Regions from separate parts of the Actinoallomurus bryophytorum genome, predicted to be linked through region 2. Evidence: riboswitches for the same ligand, from Rfam matches in the RefSeq annotation. Region 2 holds a riboswitch; the other holds the start of a gene.
The links. Region 2 has a riboswitch for glycine ahead of gcvT (glycine cleavage system aminomethyltransferase GcvT). Riboswitches for the same ligand answer to the same signal wherever they lie in the genome.
Positions count from the first base shown of each region.

Region 1: another riboswitch for glycine. It lies ahead of gcvP (aminomethyl-transferring glycine dehydrogenase); the one in region 2 lies ahead of gcvT (glycine cleavage system aminomethyltransferase GcvT).

Region 1 is NZ_VFOZ01000003.1:165,666-176,691, reverse strand. Features, by position in the region: gene FB559_RS42100 (LUD domain-containing protein) at 1-261, opposite strand, end outside; gene FB559_RS42095 ((Fe-S)-binding protein) at 258-1,031, opposite strand; gene FB559_RS45150 (DUF5999 family protein) at 1,339-1,542, shown strand; gene FB559_RS42085 (alpha/beta hydrolase family protein) at 1,592-2,203, opposite strand; gene FB559_RS42080 (PPOX class F420-dependent oxidoreductase) at 2,260-2,688, shown strand; gene FB559_RS42075 (tetratricopeptide repeat protein) at 2,689-3,816, opposite strand; gene FB559_RS42070 (helix-turn-helix transcriptional regulator) at 4,089-4,292, shown strand; gene FB559_RS42065 (DUF2178 domain-containing protein) at 4,270-4,677, shown strand; gene gcvP (aminomethyl-transferring glycine dehydrogenase) at 4,728-7,562, opposite strand; glycine riboswitch at 7,613-7,723, opposite strand; glycine riboswitch at 7,724-7,821, opposite strand; gene FB559_RS42055 (ABC transporter permease) at 7,894-8,748, opposite strand; gene FB559_RS42050 (ATP-binding cassette domain-containing protein) at 8,748-9,701, opposite strand; gene FB559_RS42045 (TetR/AcrR family transcriptional regulator) at 9,816-10,595, shown strand; gene FB559_RS42040 (lysylphosphatidylglycerol synthase transmembrane domain-containing protein) at 10,793-11,026, shown strand, end outside.
Region 2 is NZ_VFOZ01000001.1:4,553,550-4,564,575, reverse strand. Features, by position in the region: gene lipA (lipoyl synthase) at 1-634, opposite strand, end outside; gene FB559_RS21615 (serine hydroxymethyltransferase) at 648-1,904, opposite strand; gene gcvH (glycine cleavage system protein GcvH) at 1,904-2,287, opposite strand; gene gcvT (glycine cleavage system aminomethyltransferase GcvT) at 2,284-3,387, opposite strand; glycine riboswitch at 3,469-3,556, opposite strand; glycine riboswitch at 3,558-3,655, opposite strand; gene FB559_RS21600 (alpha/beta hydrolase family protein) at 3,768-4,994, opposite strand; gene FB559_RS21595 (hypothetical protein) at 5,205-5,576, shown strand; gene FB559_RS21590 (DUF4352 domain-containing protein) at 5,552-6,253, opposite strand; gene FB559_RS21585 (M20 metallopeptidase family protein) at 6,357-7,550, opposite strand; gene FB559_RS21580 (Asp23/Gls24 family envelope stress response protein) at 7,557-8,111, opposite strand; gene FB559_RS21575 (DUF6286 domain-containing protein) at 8,123-8,725, opposite strand; gene purU (formyltetrahydrofolate deformylase) at 8,772-9,617, opposite strand; gene FB559_RS21565 (hypothetical protein) at 9,886-11,026, shown strand, end outside.

The sequences.
Region 1 (11,026 bases), on a different contig from region 2:
GCGTGCCTCGGCGGCGTCACGGGCCCAGTGGACCTGGCCGCCCTCCTCGGCGACCGAGGTCTCCAGCGTCTCCAGGTGCGTGCCGAGCTCACGGAGTGTGCGGTCCCTGATCGCGGCGCCGGCCTCCCGCAGCTCCTCCCAGCCGGGGACGGCCTCGGTCGCTTCCACGCGGCGCGCGCGTGCGTCGGCCGCGGCCTGGCGCCGGGTGCGGCGTGAGCGCGGGTCGGCGAGCTCGGGCCGTGCCGCGTCGGAGAACCTCACGACGCGTCCGATCGGGGCACGGGCCGTGGCGTGGGCCCGGCGGAGCCGGCCCGCCGCGGTCCGGCGGCCGCCGTCTCGAGGCCGGACGCGAGGATCTCCGCGAGGTGCACGGCGCGTACGCCGCTGCGCAGGCGCGACAGCGCCCCGCCGAGATGGGTCAGGCAGGAGTCGTCGGTGGCGCACACCACGTCGGCCCCGGTCTCGTGGATCCGCGCGATCTTGTCGGCCACCATGGCGACCGAGGTGTCGGCGTTCTTCATCGCGAAGGCGCCGCCGAAGCCGCAGCACTCGGTGGCCTCGGGCAGCTCGGCCAGCTCGAGACCGCGGACCGCGCGTAACAGCCGGAGCGGCCGGTCGGCGAGGCCGAGCGCGCGCAGCGACTGGCAGGTCGGCTGGTAGGTGACCCGGTGCGGATAGGAGGCGCCGACGTCGGTGACGCCAAGGACGTCGACGAGCAGCTCGGACAGCTCGTAGACGCGCAGGCCGGCCAGGGCCGGGTCCATCCGCGGGTAGGCCGTGCGGACCGTGGCCGCGCACGACGCGGACGGGGTCACGACGACCTCGTGTCCCGCGAAGATCCCGGCGAACCGGCGCGCCAGGGCGGTCGCTTCCGGGTGGTACCCGGACGTCCAGTGCATCTGACCGCAGCAGGTCTGTGCCGGCTCGAAGGTGACCTCGTGTCCGAGGTGTTCGAGCAGTCGTACGAGGGCCCGTCCGGTGGCGGGAAACAGCGCATCCCCCCAGCACGTGACGAACACGGCGATGCGCACGTGGGCTCCCCTTCCCTCCGACGCATGCAGCATCCTAGGGCGGAGATTCAAGACTGATCATGGAAACTCGAACACAGTCGTGCTCTGCACCAAGAGTTGTTCTTTGGCCGTTATTGATGCGAGTGTGAGCCGATAAGCCGTAAAGTGATCTCTGTCACCGGTGAGCACTGGGAGGCGATCAGGCCAACTGGAAGACCACCCGGCCGTGCTATGTCGCCGCGAGGTGAACCACAGCACACTTGACAACGTCTCATTGCATAGAGACAAACCGCAGACCGACCCAGTAGTTGAGACCGGAGGCACGAGTATGTGCCAACACCAGCCGCCATGTCCCACGGCGACGGCGCGCGACCGCGAGGCCGCACGCACCGTCACGTGCCACCCCGAACAAGGGTGGAGCCTCCTCTGCAACGGCATCGTGCTGTTCGAGGACACCGGCGAGCTGCTTCCTGACGGGGGAATCATCGCTCCACACCGTCCGACGGACCTTCCTGCTCCGTCGGCGGCCTGACTCGTCCCTGACGGGGACTAGTTCTTTCGGGTGATCATCCTCGGGGGATTCAGCTCTGCCCGCTCCATCGGCCGAGCCATTCGGCCGCCACGGCACCGACCGTGGACGGAGTCCTGGCCAAATCGTGCCGCTCTCCACCCACGACATGCACACACGTCGCATCGGCCGCGTCCGGCACACCGAACGGATCACGGTCGCCGTTGACCACCAGCACCTCCACCCCCGCCTGACGCAGCTCGTCGACTCGCGACTTCGCGGGGTTCCATGGTGGACGCAGCGGAAACGCCAGCGCGATCACGCCGCGGGCACCGGCCTTCAGCGCCGTACGGCAGACGACGCGCGCACCGTTGCTCCGCCCGCACTGGATCAGCGGCAGGTCACCGAAGAGCTCCTTCAGCGCCCCCACGACCGTCAGCCACGCCTCGTCCTGCGCCGCGGGCGCTCCCGGTGCACGCCGTCCCGCCACTCGGAACGGCTGCAGGACCCGGGCCACCGCCCCACCCAGCCGTAGCGCCTCGGCACGTACGGCAAGCAGGTCGGGCGCGTCCACTCCCCCGTTCGACCCGTGGGTCAGGACCAGCAGGAATCCCGGATCTTCGGGTCGGTCCAGTGTGACCTCGGCCGGCCCGGCCCCGGTCACGACCGTCACGTCGTCTCCCATGAGAACAGTCTGACCGCACCGCGTGTGGACGGCGCCACAGGGGCGAGAATGCGATCATGGCTCAAACCATGACCACGGCCGAATGGCAGGAGTTCGTCTCGAGCGGGACACGCACCGGCAAGGCCGCGGTGACGAGCGCCGACGGCGCGCCGCACGTCACGCCGATCTGGTTCCTGCTCGACGGAGACGACCTCGTCTTCACCACGCACGAGTCGAGCGTCAAGGGCAAGGCCCTGCGCCGCGACCCGCGCGTCTGCGTCTGCGTGGACGACGACACCCCGCCCTATGCGTTCGTCTCCCTGTGGGGAGAGGCGTCGCTGTCGGAGGAACTGCCGGAGCTACGCCGATGGGCGACCGACCTCGGCCGGCGCTACATGGGCGCCGACCAGGCCGAGGACTTCGGCGCGCGCAACGCAGTCCCCGGCGAGCTCCTCGTCCGCGTGCGCATCACCAAGGTGGTGGCGACCCGGGACCTGGCCGACTGATCAACCGTCGCCGGGCCGTCCCTGCGGCGGGACCGATCCGGTGGCGTCACGGAGGCGCTCGGTGAAGCTCTCCCGCAGGGCCTGTCCCCACGCGTAGTCCGCCGGCACCTGTACCAGGCGCTCGAGCAGGTCGTACGCGTCGGCGGGCAACCCGTCGGTGCCCTCGGTGTAGCGCATGGCGGCGAGCGTGTACATGTGGTCGAGCGCGTCGAACGCCTCACCCGTCAGCACGGGGAGGGCACCGGCGCGTACCGCGGCCTCGATGTCGTCGTCCCACCACAGGTGTTCCTCACCCGCGCCCGCGTCGGAGAACGTGCGCCGCAGGCGCGCGCGCACCTGCTCGCCGAGCGCCGGGTCGGACAGTCCGCGGCGCCACACCTCCTGGGCCGCCTCGTCGCGCCCGCGCAACGGGAGCGTGCGTGCCAGCAGCTCGATGGCGAGCGGCACGACCTCCGGGTCGGCGTCCTCGGTCGGAGTGACACTGCCGAAGGCGGCGATCGCCTGTTCGAGGTGGGCGATGCCGAGGTTCACCGCGAGGCGTGCGTGCGCCTGCGGGTCCTGCTTGCGGTCGAGCACGTCGAGCGCGCTGTCGAGGGCGCGCTGGGCACGCCCCGGCTCCCCCCAGTCGAGCAGCCGCAGTGCGAGGTCGTGCGCGGCCGCCGGCGTGTAGCGCCGGTCGCCGGTGGCGATGACCCGCTCCCACCACTCGCACGCCTGCGCGGCGTCGCCCTCCTCGTCGGCGATCTGCGCCAGCGCGAGGCAGGCCGGCGGGAGGTAGGCGGGGTTGCCGAAGTCGACGACGGTCTGCCACGCCTCACGCGCCCGGTCACGGTCGCCGTCGCGTTCCCACGACAGCGCCAGATGGTAGGCGGCGCGCGCGCCGTACTCCGGGTCCGCGGTGCCGATCGCGATCCGGTCGGCCTCGCGCGCGCCGTCGTGGTCGCCCTCGCCCTCGAGCACGACCGCGAGGCCGAGGGCCGCCTGCGCGCGTTCGGAGGTGTCACCGGCCGCGAGCACTTCGCGGAACAGCTCCGCCGCGCGGTCGAGCCTGCCCTCCTCGGCGTGCGCTCGTGCCTCTTCGAGGCGGGTCGACGGGTCCGCGGCCGTCTCGTCCGGTGGGGTGGTCATGACTCGCTCCGGCAGATCTGAACAGAACCGTCGCCGGACGTACTCACCGGCGCCTCGCAGGCGTCGCTCGCACTCATTTCCGTGCCCTTTGGGGGTAGGCGGCGTGTGGGATGAGCCTAACGGTGCCGGGACCGCTCCGTCCCATAGCGTGACGGCCATGTCCGGCTCGGGCCACCGGAGAACTCGGGGCGATGGAGAGCGATGGAAAGTGTCCTTGACACCGCGACGATGTAAAGCGTACTTTCCAGTGAACGTAAAAGGAGCTTTACACCATGCGGAGTGACGTACGGGAGCTGCGGACGGCCAAGGGCCTCTCCCAGCAGGCACTCGGCCAGGCGCTCGGCGTGTCACGCCAGACCATCAACGCGATCGAGCAGGGCCGGTACGACCCCTCCCTGCCGCTGGCGATCCGTATGGCCCGCTATTTCGGCAAGAGCGTGGAGGAGGTCTTCCATGTCGACGACGAGGACCGATGAGACGAGAGGCGCGCGGCGGTGGCTCGTGCCGGGGCTGTGCGTGGTGTTCGCGGCCGGGTACGCGGCCGTGTTCCTGGCCCACCATCGGCCGCTCCTGGCGGCGACCGGCGCCGGCGTGATGCTCGCGTACGGGCTCGTGCTGGTGGTCTTCTCCCGGCGCAGCGAGGCGGTCGCGCTGCTGCGCGAGGACGCCCCGGACGAGCGGCGCTCGATGATCACGACGAAGGCGGCCGCGAACACCTTGTACGTGCTCATCACCCTCGCGGTCGTCATGGTCTTCGTCCGTCTCGCCCAAGGGACGGATCCGGGCACGTGGGGCGTGCTCTGCGGCGTCGGCGGCGCCGCGTTCGTCATCTCGATCGTCTACGAGTCACGGCGCCACTGAACGACCGCGGAGGCCGGGCCGTGATCACGGCCCGGCCTCCGCGTACGGGCTCAGGACTCGAAGGCCTCCGGCGGAGGGCAGGAGCAGACCAGGTTGCGGTCACCGTAGGCCTGGTCGATGCGGCGCACCGGCGACCAGTACTTGTTCTCCCGCAGCGACGGCACCGGGTAGGCCGCGTCCTCGCGGGTGTAGGGGTGCTTCCAGTCGACGGTGAGCAGCGACGCGGCCGTGTGCGGGGCGTTCTTCAGCGGGTTGTCGTCGGCGTCGAACTCCCCCGAGGCGACGCGGTCGATCTCCCGCCGGATCTCGATCATCGCGTCGCAGAAACGGTCGAGCTCCGCGCGGTCCTCGCTCTCGGTCGGCTCGATCATCAGCGTGCCGGCCACCGGGAACGCGAGCGTCGGGGCGTGCAGGCCGTAGTCGATGAGCCGCTTGGCGACGTCCTCAGCGGTGACCTTCGTGTCCTTGGTGATCTTCCGGATGTCGATGATGCACTCGTGCGCGACGAGGCCGCCGCGGCCGGAGTAGAGCACCGGGTAGTGGTCGGCGAGCCGCTTCGCCACGTAGTTCGCGGCGAGCACGGCCGCCTCGGTCGCTTCGCGCAGGCCGTCGGGGCCCATCATCGCGATGTAGGCCCAGGAGATCGGCAGGATGCCCGCCGACCCCCACGGAGCCGCCGAGATCGGACCGCTGCCCGTCTCCGGTCCGGCCTCGGGCCGCAGCGGATGGTTGGGCAGGAACGGCACCAGGTGCTCGCGTACGCCCACCGGGCCGACGCCCGGGCCACCGCCGCCGTGCGGGATGCAGAAGGTCTTGTGGAGGTTCAGGTGGGAGACGTCGGAGCCGAACTCCCCGAGGCGGGCCAGGCCGACCAGGGCGTTGAGGTTGGCGCCGTCGACGTACACCTGACCGCCGGCGTCGTGCACGCTCTTGCAGACGTCGGCGATCGTCTCCTCGTAGATGCCGTGCGTCGAGGGGTACGTCACCATGATCGCCGCGAGGGCGTCACGGTGCTTGTCGATCTTGGCGTGCAGGTCGTCGAGGTCGATGTCGCCGCTCTCGGTGCTCTTGACGACGACGACCCGCATCCCGGCCATCACGGCGCTGGCGGCGTTGGTGCCGTGCGCCGAGGACGGGATGAGGCAGATGTTCCGGTGGCTCTCGCCGCGTGCCGCGTGGTAGCCGTGCACGGCGAGCAGGCCGGCCAGCTCACCCTGCGAGCCGGCGTTCGGCTGCACCGAGACCTTGGCGTACCCGGTGATCTCGGCCAGCCACGACTCCAGCTCGCCGATCAGCTCGACGTAGCCCTGTGCCTGCTCCAGTGGCGCGAACGGGTGGATCTGGGCGAACTCCGGCCAGGTGATCGGCTCCATCTCGGTCGTGGCGTTCAGCTTCATCGTGCAGGACCCGAGCGGGATCATCGAACGGTCCAGCGCGATGTCCTTGTCCTGGAGCCGGCGCAGGTAGCGCAGCATCGAGGTCTCCGAGCGGTGCGCGTGGAAGACCGGATGGGTCAGGAACTCACTCTCGCGCCGCAGGGCCGCGGGCAGCGCGCTGCCGGCCGCCGGCGGTGCGTCCTCGGCCCCGAACGCCCGCAGAACCCCGGCGACGTGCTCGTCGGTGGTGGTCTCGTCGCAGGAGATCCCCACGTGGTCGGCGTCGACCGGACGCAGGTTGATGCCGCGCTCGCGCGCACCCCGCACGACCTCGTCGACGCGGCCCGGCACTCGGACGAGCACCGTGTCGAAGAACGCCTGGTGCACCACCTCGGCGCCGAGCGCCTCCAGGCCGGCGGCGACCCGCGAGGCCTGTCCGTGCACCCGCTCGGCGATGCCCTTGAGGCCGTCCGGGCCGTGGTAGACGGCGTACATGCTCGCCATCACGGCGAGCAGCACCTGTGCGGTGCAGATGTTGCTGGTGGCCTTCTCCCGGCGGATGTGCTGCTCGCGGGTCTGCAGCGCGAGGCGGTACGCCCGGTCGCCGTCCGCGTCCACGGAGACTCCGACGAGACGGCCGGGCAGTTGCCGCTGGATGCCGTCGCGTACGGACATGTAGCCGGCGTGCGGGCCGCCGAAGCCGTACGGCACGCCGAAGCGCTGCGTGGTGCCGACCGCGATGTCGGCGCCGAACTCCCCCGGAGCCCTGAGCAGCGTCAGCGCGAGCAGGTCGGCGGCGACCACGACCTGGGCGCCGCGCCCGTGCGCCGCCTCGGTGACCTCGGCCAGGTCGCGTACGACGCCGCTCGCGCCCGGGTACTGCAGCAGCACGCCGAAGAAGTCGCCCTCCGGCAGGCCCGCCGACGTGTCGGCGACGACCACCTCGATGCCCAGCGGCAGTGCCCGGGTGCGGATCACCTCGATCGTCTGCGGCAGCACGTCGGCGTCGACCAGGAAGGTGTCGCCGCCCCCCCGCGGCGCCACCCGGTGCGCCAGGGTCATCGCCTCCGCGGCGGCGGTGCCCTCGTCCAGCAGCGAGGCGTTCGCCACCGGGAGCCCGGTCAGGTCGCTCACCATGGTCTGGAAGTTGAGCAGTGCCTCGAGACGTCCCTGGGAGATCTCCGGCTGGTACGGCGTGTACGCGGTGTACCAGCCGGGGTTCTCCAGCACGTTGCGGAGGATCACGCCCGGGGTGATGGTCCCGTAGTAGCCCAGGCCGATCATCGAGGTGAGGACCTGGTTGCCGGCCGCCAGCTCACGCAGCCTGGCCAGCGCACCGACCTCGCTGAGCGCGGGCGGCAGGTCGAGCGGCCGGTCGGTGCGGATCCTGACGGGCACCGCCGCGTCGATGAGCGCGCCGACTCCGTCGTATCCGGCGACTTCGGCCATCTCAGTGCGTTCGGCCGGCGACGGCCCGACATGGCGATCAACGAACGGGACCTCGGTCATGAAGGAGCCTCCAGGCGGCGGGCGGGTACCACCGGGCATACCGGTGGCCGGTCTCCCCCTCTGTCACCTGAACCTGAGAGCTTCGCCGCGAGGTCCGCGGCTTGCACCTTCGGTGAGGACGGGCGGCCGGATGACCACCGCGTCCCGCTTTCCAGAGGTGCCTGGCCCGCGCGGTCCTTTTGCCTGAGAGGTTCCGGGGAGGGTTGCTCCTTCGGCGCTCCGGCGCTGGTTGTGCCGGAGTCTCTCCCGCGCGGGTTCGACGGCGTCTACCACCCTACCGGAGGGTTGTCGCCTGCACGTAAAACGCGTCGCGCACCACCCGTAACCGGGGTCAGCGGTTCGCCGTGCGGTAGCGGCGGATCGCCAGCGGGGCGAAGACCGCGAGCAGCACGGTGGACCAGAGCAGTGTCGCGACGACCGGGTGCTGCAGGGGCAACGCCACGTGCCCGGCCGGGACGCCCGGATTGCCGAACAGACCGCGGCACGCCGCCACGACGGCGCTCACCGGGTTCCAGTCCGAGATCACCCGCAGCCAGGCCGGCATGCCCGCGGTCGGTACGAAGGAGTTGGACAGCATCGAGAGCGGGAAGACCAACGGCAGCATCTGGTCGGCCGTCTCCTCGTTCTTCACGAGCAGCCCGAACAGCACTCCCGCCCACGACAGCGCGTACCGGAGCAGGATCAGCAGGCCGAAGGCGGCGAGCGCGGACAGGATGCCGTGGTGGATGCGCCAGCCGACGGCGTAGCCGCAGCCGACCATGGCGACCAAGCCGACGACACCGATCAGGATGTCGCCGCCCACCTGCCCGAACGGAACGGCGGACCGGGCCATCGGCATCGAGCGGAAGCGGTCCATGACGCCCTTGGAGGCGTCGGTGGCGACCGCCAGCATCGTGGTCATCAGGCTCGTGAGCGCGGTCATCGCGAACAGTCCGGGCATGAGGTACTCCCGGTAGTTGCCGCCGCCGGGAACCTTGATCGCGCTGCCGAACACGTACCCGAACAGGACGACCATGATCGCGGGGAAGATGATGGCGCCGACCAGCTCGCCGGGCTGTGACTTGAGCTGCATGAGGTTGCGCCAGACCACGGTACGGCCGTCGACCAAGGTCCAGCGGATCCGGTCCATGCGGCCGGACGGGCGTGCGGGCGGTGCGATGGCCCGTACGGGCAGTTCGACGGCCATCAGGCACTCACCTTCTCGTCGATCTTTCCGGTCAGACGGAGGAACACCTCGTCGAGCGTGGGGCGGCGCAGCGCCACGTCCTCGACCTCGACGCCGGCCCGGTCCAGCTCGAGCACCACGGACGGCAGGGTCATGGACCCGCCACTGACCGGCACGCTGACCCGGCGGTACTCCGGCTCGGTGTCCGGCGTGCCGATCCGGGCGAGCACGGCGGCCGCGTCGGGCAGCCCGCGCACATCGGGGACGACCACGTCGAGCCGGCTGCCGATCTCGGCCTTCAGCTCGTCCGGGCTGCCCGAGGCGATCACCCGCCCGGCGTCGACGACCGCGATCCGGTCGGCGAGCTGGTCGGCCTCGTCGAGGTACTGCGTGGTGAGCAGCACGGTCGTCCCGTCGGCGACGAGCTCCCTGATGGTGTCCCAGATCTCTCCCCGGCTCCGCGGGTCCAGTCCCGTCGTCGGCTCGTCCAGGAACAGCACCGGCGGCGCCGTGATCAGGCTGGAGATCAGGTCGATCCGGCGGCGCATGCCGCCGGAGTAGGTCTTGACGAACCGGTCACCGGCATCGGCGAGGCCGAACCGGGTGAGGAGCTCGTCCGCTCGCGCGCGGGCGTCCTTCGCCGACAGGTGGTACAGACGCCCGAACAGCCGCAGGTTGTCGCGGCCGCTCAGCTTCTCGTCCATGGAGGCGTGCTGGCCGGCCAGGCCGATCCGGTAGCGCACCTCGTCGGCGTCGCGGACGACGTCGTACCCCGCGACCCGCGCCTGGCCCGCGTCGGGCAGCGTGAGCGTCGACAGGATCCGCACGGCCGTGGTCTTGCCGGCGCCGTTCGGGCCGAGCAGGCCGAAGACGCTCCCCCGTGGCACATTCAGGTCGACCCCTCGTAGCGCTTCGGTTCTGCCGAAGCGCTTGTGCAATCCCTCGGCCCAGACGGCCGACTCCGAACTCGTCATCATGCGATCCCCTCTGACTGCGTACCTCGTACGCGCTGTGGGTACAACGTACGCATAACTGCGTACGTTGTACAAGTGCTGGTACGTTGTACGCGATCGGGATGAGAGGCAGGCATGGCGTCACCTGGGGATGAAGGCCGGAAGAACCCCTTCGGCTCCGCCTACGAGGAGCGGCGAGAGCGGGGCACCCACCAGAAGCCGACCCTCTGGGAGCGGATCGAGGGCTCGAGCCGCGGCCCGCGCCCGGCGCTGACGCACGACCAGATCGCGCGCGCCGCCGTCGAGATCGCCGACGCCGACGGCCTGAGCGCCGTGTCCATGCGGCATCTGGCCGAGCGGCTGGGTGTCGCGACGATGGGCCTGTACCGCTACGTCACCGGCAAGGACGAGATCTATGAGCTGATGCTCGACGTGGTGGCCGCCGACCTCGCCCTGCCGGACGCCGGATGGCGCACCGTCGCCGACTCCTACGCCAGGCAGCTGCGCGCCCTCAGCCTGCGGCATCGCTGGATGTACCAGGCCTTCGCCCGCGTGCCGGCGTCACTGTCCCCGGCCAACGTCGCCGTCATGGAGAAGGCGCTGAGCTCCATCGAGGGCCTGGGCCTCGATGTCGACACGATGATGGCCGTGTTCGGCACGGTCAACTCCTTCGCGCGCGGCGCGGTCTTCGCGGAGGTGACACAGCGGGAGGCTCTCGAGCGGCAAGGCTGGAAGTCCGAGGACGACGCGCGGCTCGCCTACGTGCCGTGGGTCCGGTGGATGCTGAACTCCGGCCGTTACCCGAAGGTGGCCCGCTACGTCATCGAGGGCTCGAACGAGGACGACGCCGAGTGGCAGTTCGAGTTCGGCCTCGGGTGCGTGCTCGACGGCATCGCCGCCCGCCTCGGCATCTGAGCCGTCCGGCCACTTGGGCGGCCTGTGGCAGATCTTTTCCCGGGACGCGAAAGTGCACTGCGGCCCGCACCGTAAGGGCCTACTTAAGTGTCCTTCCATGCCCTCGGCGGGCATCACGCCGATAAGCCGGGCCCGGGCCTGGGAAGATTCATCTCGTGCCCGCTAACGAATCCCCCGATCGGCCTCGCGACGGTTACATGCTGACGCGGACCCGCGACGAGGCCGCGCGTGGCGTCGCGGACGGTCCCGTGGTCGACGAACCCTCGCTGCCGGCGCGCATCCGGCGGCCGGCGGACGCCATCCGGTTCCTGCTGTCCCTCGGTGTGATCGTCGTGATCCTCAGCCTCGCGCACGTGGCGCGGGAGACGACCAGCGGGCTCGCCTCCGACATCACCCACGGGACCGAGCAGGCCCCGCATCTGCTGCTCACG
Region 2 (11,026 bases):
GGCCCGCCGAACGCGCCTGTGTGATGACCGAGAGCGACCGTTCGTACCGGAAGGCCGGGCGGATCCGCTTGAAGATCCGCGGGACCGTCTCCACGTTGTGCGCGAGGACCTCGGGGCGCGCGGAGAAGACCTCGGCGAGCTGGGAGGGTACGGCGTTGAAGTCGGGGATGAGCAGCTCGACGCCGCAGCCGGGCAGCCGGGAGTGGATCTGGCGGACGGTCTCGGCGTACAGCCAGGCGCCGCCGTCGGCCAGGTCGTCGCGGGCGACGCCGGTGATCGTGGCGTACCGCAGGCCCATCTGCTCGACGGAGTCGGCGACGCGCCGGGGCTCGTCGGGGTCGTACGCGGCGGGCTTGCCGGTGTCGATCTGGCAGAAGTCACAGCGGCGGGTGCACTGGTCGCCGCCGATGAGGAAGGTGGCCTCGCGGTCCTCCCAGCATTCGAAGATGTTGGGACAGCCGGCCTCCTGACACACCGTGTGCAGACCCTCGCTGCGCACCAGGTCGGTCAGCTCGCGATACTGCGGGCCCATCTTCATCCGGGTCTTGATCCAGGGCGGCTTGCGCTCGATCGGGGTCTCGGCGTTACGCGCCTCGACCCTCAGCAGCTTGCGGCCCTCCGGGGCGATGGTCATCAGTTCACATCTCTCACAAACTGGGATATAGCGGGTGCCGCTCGGCCAGGTCGCGTACCCGGGCCGACAGCGCGGCTGAGTCGAATGACGGCTGGAGAGCCAGCGCGATCACGTCGGCGACCTCGGCGAAGTCCGCCTCCTGGAAGCCACGCGTGGCCAGTGCCGGCGTGCCGATCCGCAGACCCGACGTCACCATCGGGGGGCGCGGGTCGTTGGGTACGGCGTTGCGGTTGACGGTGATGCCGATGTCGTGGAGGCGGTCCTCGGCGTCGCGCCCGGTCAGCTCGGACTCGACCAGGTCGACCAGCACCAGGTGCACGTCGGTGCCGCCGGTCAGGACCTTGACGCCCGCCTTGGCGGAGTCCTCGCGCAGGAGCCGCGAGGCGAGGGTGCGCGCACCCTCGACCGTACGGCGCTGGCGCTCGGCGAACTCCTCCGACGCGGCGATCTTCAGGGCGACCGCCTTGGCGGCGATGACGTGTTCGAGCGGGCCACCCTGCGTGCCCGGGAACACCGCGGAGTTGATCTTCTTGGCGAACTCCTCTCGGCAGAGGATGAGGCCGCCACGAGGCCCGCACAGCGTCTTGTGCGTCGTGGTCGTGACGATGTCGGCGTGCGGCACCGGCGAGGGGTGCAGGCCCGCGGCGACGAGCCCGGCGAAGTGCGCCATGTCAACCATCAACAGCGCACCGGTCTCGTCCGCGACGCGGCGGAACGCGGCGAAGTCGAGCCGGCGCGGGTACGCCGACCAGCCGGCGACGATCATCTTCGGCCGGTGCTCGTGGGCCAGCCGGGCGACCTCGTCCATGTCCACCAGGCCGTCGTCGCCCACGTGGTACGCGGCGACGTTGAACATCTTGCCGGAGTAGTTGATCTTCATGCCGTGGGTCAGGTGGCCGCCGTGCGCCAGGTCCAGGCCCAGGATGGTGTCGCCGGGCTGCAACAGCGCGAAGTAGACCGCGATGTTGGCCTGCGCGCCCGAGTGCGGCTGCACGTTGGCGTGGTCCGCGCCGAACAGCTCCTTGGCGCGGTCGATCGCCAGTTGCTCGGTCACGTCGACGTACTCACAGCCGCCGTAGTAGCGCCGACCCGGGTAACCCTCGGCGTACTTGTTGGTCATCACCGAGCCCTGGGCCTCGAGCACGCTCACCGGCGCGAAGTTCTCCGAGGCGATCATCTCCAGGGTGGACTGCTGGCGGTGCAGCTCGTCCGCGATCGCCGCGGCGACCTCCGGGTCGGCGTCGGCAAGAGAGGCGTTGGTCAGGCTCATCACGCCTCCTCGATCAGCTTGGAGTACGCGGGGGCGTCGAGCAGGTCGGGGGCGTCGCCATCCGTACGGATCTTGAACAGCCAGCCCTCGCCGTACGGGTCGGCATTGATCACGGCCGGGTCCTCCTCGACCGAACCGTTCACCGCCACGACCTCTCCCGTCACCGGTGAGTAGATGTCACTCACCGACTTGGTGGACTCCGCCTCACCACAGGGCTCCCCGGCCTCGACCGACGCGCCCTCCTGGGGCAGCGAGACGTAGACGATGTCACCGAGGGCGTCGGCGGCATAGGCGGTGATCCCGATGGTGACAACGCCTTCGGCGGGCTCGGTAATCCACTCGTGCTCCTCCGTGTAGGAAAGCGTCTCGGGAACGGTGCTCACGGGGTCCTCCTATAGAAGGGCAGGGCGACCTTGTCGACCGGCTCGTTTTTGCCGCGGATGTCCACGTAAAGATCGGTGTCTTCGGTGTGACCCGCGTCGATATAGCCCATGGCGATGGGCTTGCCCAGTGTCGGGGATGGCGCGCCGCTGGTCACGACTCCGCACGGCGTGCCGTCTGATCCCACGATTTCGTACCCGTGCCGGGGCACCCGGCGCCCCTTGGCCACGAGTCCGATGAGTGTGCGCTCAGGCGTCTCGTCGGCCAGCGCGGCTAGTGCCGCACGGCCCACGAAGTCGCCCTTGTCGAACTTGATGGTCCTGCCCAGACCGGCGTCGTACGGGGTCGTCGCGGTCGTGAGCTCGTTGCCGTACAGCGGCATCCCGGCCTCGAGGCGCAGCGTGTCACGCGCGGACAGCCCGCACGGCCGCAGCTCGTCGCCGCCCGCCTCGGTGAGCGCCTCCCACACGGTCACGGCGTCGCTCGCGGGGACGAACAGCTCGAAGCCGTCCTCGCCGGTGTATCCGGTACGGGCGATCAGGGCGTCGATCCCCGCCACGGCACCGGGCAGGCCCGCGTAGTACTTCAGGTCGGCCACCGGCGCGTCGGTGAGCTTGCTCAGGATCGCCTGGGCCTTCGGCCCCTGGACGGCGACCAGCGCGTACGCGTCGGAGCGGTCGTCGACGGTGGCGCCCTCGAAGCCATCGGAGCGTTTGACCAGCTCGGAGTGGACGAGGGCGGCGTTCGAGGCGTTGGCGACGACCAGGAAGGTCTCGGCGGCCAGCCGGTAGACGATCAGGTCGTCCAGCACGCCGCCCTGCGGGTCGCAGATCATCGTGTACCGCGCCCGGCCGACCGCGAGCGCCGACAGATGCCCGATGAGCGCGTGGTCGAGGGCGGCCCCGGCCTGGGTCCCGGTGACGAAGATCTCCCCCATGTGGGAGAGGTCGAACAGCCCGGCGCTCGTGCGTACGGCCTGGTGTTCGGCGGTCTCGCTGCCGTAGCGCAGCGGCATCAGATAGCCGGCGAACTCGGTGACGGTGGCGCCCAGGTCCTCGTGGACCTCGGCGAGTGGTGTCTTCTTGGTGTCCGGAGCGGACATCGCGGCAGGCTCCTTATCGCGCAGGCGCTCACGTACTGGCGGGTCTCATCGTCCCACTGGCACGCGGCATGCGGTTTCGGCGCCTCCCCCTCTGTCATCGGTGCCTGAGAGCTTCACCCGTGAGGGCTTGCACCTTCGGCGGGAGCGTCGCTCCGCTTTCCAGAGGTCGCCTGGTCCACGCGGTTCTCTTCGCCTGAGAGGTTCCGGGGAGGATTTGCTCCTTCGGCGGCCCGGGCTGGCGGCCCGGGCGCTCTCCCGCGTGGGATCAACGGCTCTGGCCAGGCTAGCAGCGCCCGCCGTCGCCGCGATAGTGGCGCGTTGGCGCACGCGATCCGCGGCGGACCGGCTCGGTCCGCCGCGGATCGTGATCATCGGCTCCGTCAGCGTACGAAGGACACCTCCGGGTACCGGGGCGACGGCCCGTCGAGCAGGCCGTCGTCGCGACCGCGCAGGTGGCGGTCGAAGAAGGCGGCCAGGTACGCGCGCTCGGTCGCAACGGCGCGCGCCGGGTCGATCCAGCCGATGTCCTCGTACGCCGCCTCCGACGGCAGGCCGATCTTGCTCAGCTGCGGCACGAGGGACTCCATGTCGGTGTAGCTGTGGTGCTTCGAGCCGCGCAGGTGAAGGTCCAGCTTCGGGCCGTCGCTGTTCGACCAGAGCGCCTCCCACGACCGTACGGTGTGGTGGTCGCTCGCCTGGCTGCCCATGAGCAGGAACGGCCGCCTCAGCCCGTCCTCGGCGAGCGGTGACAGGCCGGGACCGCCGTCGTCCTGGTCGAAGCCGAGCGTGCCGTCCAGGTCCGCGGCGGCCGCGACCCGCGGATCGTCGTGCATGGTCTGCAGCGCGGTGAAGCCGCCCGCCGACTGGCCGAACATGCCGATCTTGCCGGGATCGAGCGCGGCACCGAGTCCGTTCGGGAGCGTGGGAAGCCGGTCGAGCACGAAGCGGGTGTCGGCCACCCGTACGCTCACCAGCTTCTTCAGCGTGGACAGGATGTCCCCGTCCACCGGCACTTTGAAAGGCTCGACCCGGCCGCCGGGGAACTCCACCTCGGACGCGTCATAGGTGTGGTCGATCGTCACGACGACGTAGCCGCGGGAGGCGAGGTCCTCGGCGAGCGTCGTGCCCAGCGTCCGTGGGTCGCCGAGGCCGGGCGAGTACAGCACGACCGGATGGCGGCCGGCCTGGACGGGAGCGTTCGCGTGGGAGTGCGTCAGGGTGGCGCCCCAGGGCACCTTTCCCGGGGGGATGCCCCAGCCCTCGTGCACGGGTGTGCCGAGGGACTCGTCGAAGTGCTTCGCCGCGGCCGGCGACATCTGCGGCGCGACCGGGTACGCGCCGGCGTCGCTCGCCGGGTAGAAGGCACTGACCATCAGCTCCCGGTACGGCTGCGCGGGCACCCAGGGATCGGGCCGCGAGTGGTCGACCAGGCGCAGCGCCACCGTGCCGACCGCGTACGGGCCGGACGGTGCCGGCAGTACGAGCCTTGTGAGCCCGGGGGCGCCGGTCTTCGGGGTCACGGCCGATGAGACGGCGGGACCCGCCGTGACCAGGGCGCCCGTGATCAGGCCGCCGATGAGCAGTCGTGTGACGCGGGACTTTCGCATGGGATGGAGACCTCCGGATCGGGTGTCTCTCATGCTGCTGAGCCGCGCGCGTCCGCCCAATGGGGTCACCACGCGAGCGGGGGTTCGGTTGTCCCCACCCAGGGCCGAACCGAGTGATGTGCCGTTACTGTTCCGGCATGGTGTGCTGGTCTGCGGGCGAGGAATACGGGGCCTTCGGAGGAACGGATCGGAAGGCGGGCCCTGCACAGCGTGGGGCGTCCGCACGAAGCGCTGGAGATCGACCTGCGCGGTGACGGCCGCGCGGAGATCTCGGCCGGACACCCGGCGCGACTGTTCGTGCGCGGCGGGAGCGTGTGCCTGGCCACGACGGGTCGTGACGGCGGAGACCCCCACGTACTGGCCGATCACGACGACGGCTGGTACGACACCGGAGACCTGGCCGTTCCCGACGGGCGCGGCGGGATCAGGCTCGTCGGCCGGACGGCCGACCGGAGCTGCTCCGCCGCTGGCTTCGCGGCGAGACCGAGCTGCCCTCACAGAGTGCGAAGTAGCGCGGTCCGGGTCGACGGTGCCGTGCCCGATGCGAAACGCCGTGCTCAGCCGTGGGAGCACCACTGGTGACACGTCGGCGACGGCGTCCAGGGCCGGTGGCTCATGGTCGGCCGCCAGTGCGGTGACCGCCGGTGCCGGCCGGGTCTGTTCAGGTGGGTGGGCGTCCCCAGCAGCGTCTGCTGCGGGCGGGGCGGCACGTGCCATTCGCCGAGTTCGGTGGCGTAGCCGGCGTTCAGGGCGTACTGCACGCCGACGATCTTGGCGGTTCTGGGCACGGCGAAGACGATGTAGCCGGACTTGACCTGGCCGCGCAGCAGGCTCACGACGCGGGAGAAGCCCGGGCCCGCCGACACCGTCGCCACGGTCGGGTCATAGGCGTGACCGGCGGTGTCGATGACCTTCGCGCCGAAGGTGGGGCTGTCGTGGTACGGCGTGATCCCGACGTTCTTGAACACGAACCGCACTGCCGCGAACCGCTCCCCCTTGCGAGGGTTCTCGAACGCGCCCTGGCCGACGGCGGTGGAGACGACGTCCTTGACCTTGACGGCGAGCTTGAGGGTGCCCGCCCCGTTCGCGTCGTCCACGCCGGTGAGGATGATCGCGGTACCGACGTTCGCCTGGTGGACACGGAGCGGGGTGCTGGTGGGTTCCGGGTTCTTGGCCGTCTGGGCGGCCGTTCCGCAACCGGTGAGCAGCGCCATCAATCCGGCGGCGAGAACCAGCCTCCGCACGTCGCGGTCCCCCATCGACTCAGAATCGAGTGATCAGGATAGGGGTGACGGGTGGCCGGGGACAGCGATATGGCCACGCCCGGCCTGCCCGGGTTCGGCCGATCCCCGGGGCGCTCTGTCAGCCCGTCGCGGCCAGGCGGCGTACGGCTAGCTCGGCCAGCAGGGCGGCGCCGTCGGCCAGCACCGCGTCGTCGAAGACCGCGTTCGCCGCGTGGTTGAACGGCGCGCTGCGCGGGTCGCCGCCGGGCGGGCACGCGCCCAGGAAGGCGTACGCCCCCGGCACCTCGTTCAGGAGGAAGGAGAAGTCCTCCGCCGTGGTCATCGGGTTCGGTATCCAGGCGAAGCGTTCGGTGCCGTAGAGGTCGCCGACGGTGCCGGCGGTGAACTCCGCCTCCGCCGCGGTGTTCACTGTCGCCGGATAGCCGACCTCGTGTTCGACGGCCGCGGTGAGGCCGTGCCCCGCCGCGATGCCGTTCACCAGCTCCCGCAGTCCCTCGTTGACCCGTGTGCGGGCCTCGGCCGAGAAGGACCGAATCGTGACGCCGAGCAGCGCCTCGTCCGGGATGATGTTGGACACCGTGCCGGCGTTGAAGCTGCCCACCGTGAGCACGACCGGGTCGAAGACGTCGAAGGCACGCGTCACGAAGGTCTGCAGCGCGGTCACCATCTCGGCGGCGGCCGGGATCGGGTCCTTGGCGAGGTACGGCTGGGATCCGTGACCGCCCGCGCCGCGCACCGTCACCTTCAGCTGGTCGGCGCCGCCCATGATGGTGCCGCGCCGGGACAGGAAGGTGCCGCCCGGCATGAGCCCCGAGGCCACGTGCAGTGCGTACGCGGCGACGGGCCGCTCGCCGGCGGCGTCGAGCACGCCCTCTTCGATCATGAGCCGCGCGCCGGCGAATCCCTCTTCGCCCGGCTGGAACATGAAGATGACGCTGCCCGCGAAGTCCGCCCCGCACAGCAGTCGCGCCGCGCCCGCGAGCATCGCGGTGTGCAGGTCGTGGCCGCACGCGTGCATCCGGCCCTCGATCTCCGACGCGTACGGAAGGCCGGACTTCTCGGTGAGCGGCAGTGCGTCCATGTCGCCGCGCAGCAGGACGACCGGGCCCGGGGACGACCCGCGCAGCACCGCGGTCACGGAGGACAGCGCCGTGCCGGTGCCGATCTCCAGTGGCAGCCCGTCTAATGCGGCGAGCACCTTCTCCTGGGTACGCGGGAGTTCGAGTCCCAGCTCGGGTTCGCGGTGCAGGTCACGGCGGAGCCGTACGAGGTCGTCCTGGAGGTCGCCGGCAGCAGCACGCAAAGTGGACATGCCACGTCACACTACGCGGCGCTCCCATGCGGGGATCTCACGCTTCATCCGGAAGTCCACGACGCCGCCGAGGTCCTCGCGGTTCAGCGTGGTCCGCAGCCGGACCATCGCGTCGTCGCGGATCCGCCACGCGAGCTCGCCGAGGTCGACCTCGGCGTCGCACATCACCCGTACGCGTACCGAGGGGCGGCGGGCGCTACCGGAGAGCCGGGTCCGTACCCGGCGCACTCCCGGATAAGACGTGACGTCCGCCGAGATCGCACGGGTCGCGACGCGGGCGGCCATCCGGGTCGCCCCGGCGCGCGCGTCGCCCATGGCGAGCCGCCGCAGCGTACGGGACCGCCACTGCGCTGCCAGCCAGCCGGTGCCCAGCACCGCGACGGTGAGGGCGCAGGCCGCCACCGCCGGCCAGAACCACGGGTTTTCAGCCATCTTCTGTGACATCGCCCCGGTGACCACGGGACGGTCGGGCCCGAACGCACCGAGGCCGCCGGCCAGCGTCGTACCCCCGGCCACCAGTAGCACCAGGCCGGTCAGGGCCAGCCAGACGCGGTTCCACATCGTTCTTCCCTTCAGCTCTTACGGCAGGCGACGCGCACGGCGACCTGGGGAACCCGTACGGGATCCAGGTCCTCCAGCCGGTCGCGTACGGCGTCGGCGACCAGCTCTCCGAGGTTTCCCGCGTTGTGGAAATCGGTGACGGCGCGGATCTCCACCCGCGGCCGCAGCCGTCCACGGAGCCGCACGGTCGCGGTGTGGACGCCCGCCACCGCCAGGGCGGTGCAGTGCAGGTCCGCCCGCAGTGACGACCGGCCGAGCCCCGTGATGAACCTCGGGTCGTCGCCGGCCAGCGGCGCCGTTCCGGTACGCCCGGGCAGCACCGCGGCCAGGACGAGCGACAGGCCGGCGAGCAGCAGCCCGCCGCCGGCGGCCATCAGCTCCGGATCGCTCCAGGTGAGCGTGTGCAGGAACCGCACGGTGATCTCGGGATGGAGGACCGGATGGCCGAGCCGGGCCGAGATGACCTGCGCGGCGACGATCGCGCCGGCGACCGTCAGCAGCGAGGCGGCCAGGCTCGCCGGCAGCACCCGGCGTGGCCGGAAGGCACGCACTGCCGCACGGCAGCCGTCGGAGCGGTCCTGGACCTCACCTGTCGCAACGAGTCGATCACGCACCGTGGTATTAGACCATGTCCGGCCGGGTGAGGCCGCCGTCGGCAGGTCAGCGGAGCACCACGGTCCGGTCGGCGTTGATCAGTACGCGGTGCTCGGCGTGCCAGCGGACCGCGCGGGCCAGCGCGAGGCACTCCATGTCGCGGCCCACCGCCATCAGCTCGGCCGGCCCGTGCGTGTGGTCGACGCGCGCGACCTCCTGCTCGATGATCGGTCCCTCGTCCAGGTGCGGGGTCACGTAGTGCGCGGTGGCGCCGATGAGCTTGACGCCGCGTTCGTGTGCCTGGTGGTACGGCTTGGCGCCCTTGAAGCTCGGCAGGAACGAGTGGTGGATGTTGATGATCCGGCCCGGGAGCTTGCCGCACAGGTCGTCCGAGAGGATCTGCATGTAGCGGGCGAGCACGACGAGATCCGCCTGGTAGTGCTCGACCAGCGCGAGGATCTCGGCCTCCTGCGCCGGACGGCTCTGCCCGCTGACCGGCAGGTGGTGGTAGTCGATGCCGTACGACTGGGTCAGCGGCCGCATGTCGGGGTGGTTCGAGGCGACCGCCACGACCTCGATGCCGAGCAGGCCCGAGCGCTGGCGGTAGAGCAGGTCGTTCAGGCAGTGGCCGTACTTGGAGACCAGGATCAGCACGCGGGAGCGTACGGCGAGATCGTGAAGGTGCCAGTCCAGCGCGAACTCCGGTCCGAGGACGGTGAACGCCTCGGTCAGGGCGTCGCCCAGGCCCTCCGGCGCGTCGAACTGCGTCCGCATGAAGAACCGCCCGGTGCCGCGGTCGCCGAACTGCTGGCTCTCCACGATGTTGCAGTCACGCTCGGCCAGCACCCCGGAGACCGCCGCCACGATGCCCGGACGGTCGGGGCACGACAGCGTCAGTACGTACTCCGTCATGACACGAGCCTACGGGGGACTTACCGGACCTGTGACCATCCCATGACGTTCGGTACTGCTCCGCAGGCCACGGGAGTTCCCTCCGCCGCGTGCCAGCAACGGGCAAAGGACTGGCGACAGGCGGCTCGGGCGGGCGGTGCGTCCCCCGGGCACCGTCCATACTTCACCGGGCCGACGAGAGCATTTAACTCGCCCGGCGCGGGGGCGACTCGGCCGGCGGGCATCATCGCCCGCGCCATGTCGCGTACTCACGGCTGGGAGACGATCGTTGCTGAAACGCATCGCCGCCGTACTGGCACTCATCGGCGCGGGCCTGAGCTGCGCCTCCTGTCCTCCGGCCTCGGCGTCGCCTCCGCCTGGACACGCCGTGCTCATCGGGGTACCCGGGCTCGAGTGGAGCGACGTGAGCCCGTCGGCCACGCCGAACCTGTGGCGCCTCGCGCAGGGCGCCGCGGCCGGGCTGCTGTCGGTACGCGCGGTCGGCCGCCTGACCTGCCCGGCGGACGGCTGGGTGACGATCTCGGCGGGCGCGCGGTCGGCCGCCGGTCCGTACTGCGACAGGCCGGTCAGCGTGACGCCGGACGGCGAGGGCGCCGTGGTCGGTGAGGTCGCCGAGATCCGCCGGATGAACAAGGGGTTCGGGCCGGTGGGCCTGCTGGGCGACGCCGTGCACCGCTCGGGCGGCTGCACGTCCGCCGTGGGCGCCGGGGCGGCCCTGGCCGCCGCCGACACCTCCGGACGTGTCGACCTGTACGCACCCTCGGCCGCCGCCTTCTCCGGCTGGGCGCGATGCCCGGTCACGGTCGTCGACGCCGGCCAGGTGGGCCGCTCCGCGCGTAGGGAGGCCGCGCGCCGGGCGGACGCGGTGGTCGGGTCGGTGCTCGCCCGTGTCCCGGCCGGGAGCGACGTCGTGGTGGCGGGCGTCTCCGACCACGGCCGCACCCCGCACCTGCGGCTCGTCCTGGCGACCGGGCCGGGGACCGCCGGGCGGTATCTGGGCTCGGACTCCACGCGGCGCGCGAACATGGTGATCCTCCCGGATCTGACCGCGACCCTGCTGACCTCGGCGGGGATACCGGCGCCCGCGCAGCTGATCGGCACGCCGCTGCTGCCGGACGCCGTACGGCCGGCGCTGCTCGCCTCCGTCGCGGACCTGTCCTCCCAGGACGTCGCGGCGCAGACCCAGCGGCGGCTGCTGCCGCGGTTCTTCGCCGGGTTCGTGATCAGCCAGATCCTCCTGTACGCGGCCGCCGCGCTGGCGCTGCGGCTGCGGTGGTCCCCGCGCCGTCGCCGCCGGATCCTGGCCGCCACCCGCGTCACCGCCCTGGTCGCCGCCGCGGCCCCGGTCTCGACGTACCTGGTCAACGTCATGCCGTGGTGGCACCGGTCGCACCCGCTCCCGTGGCTGG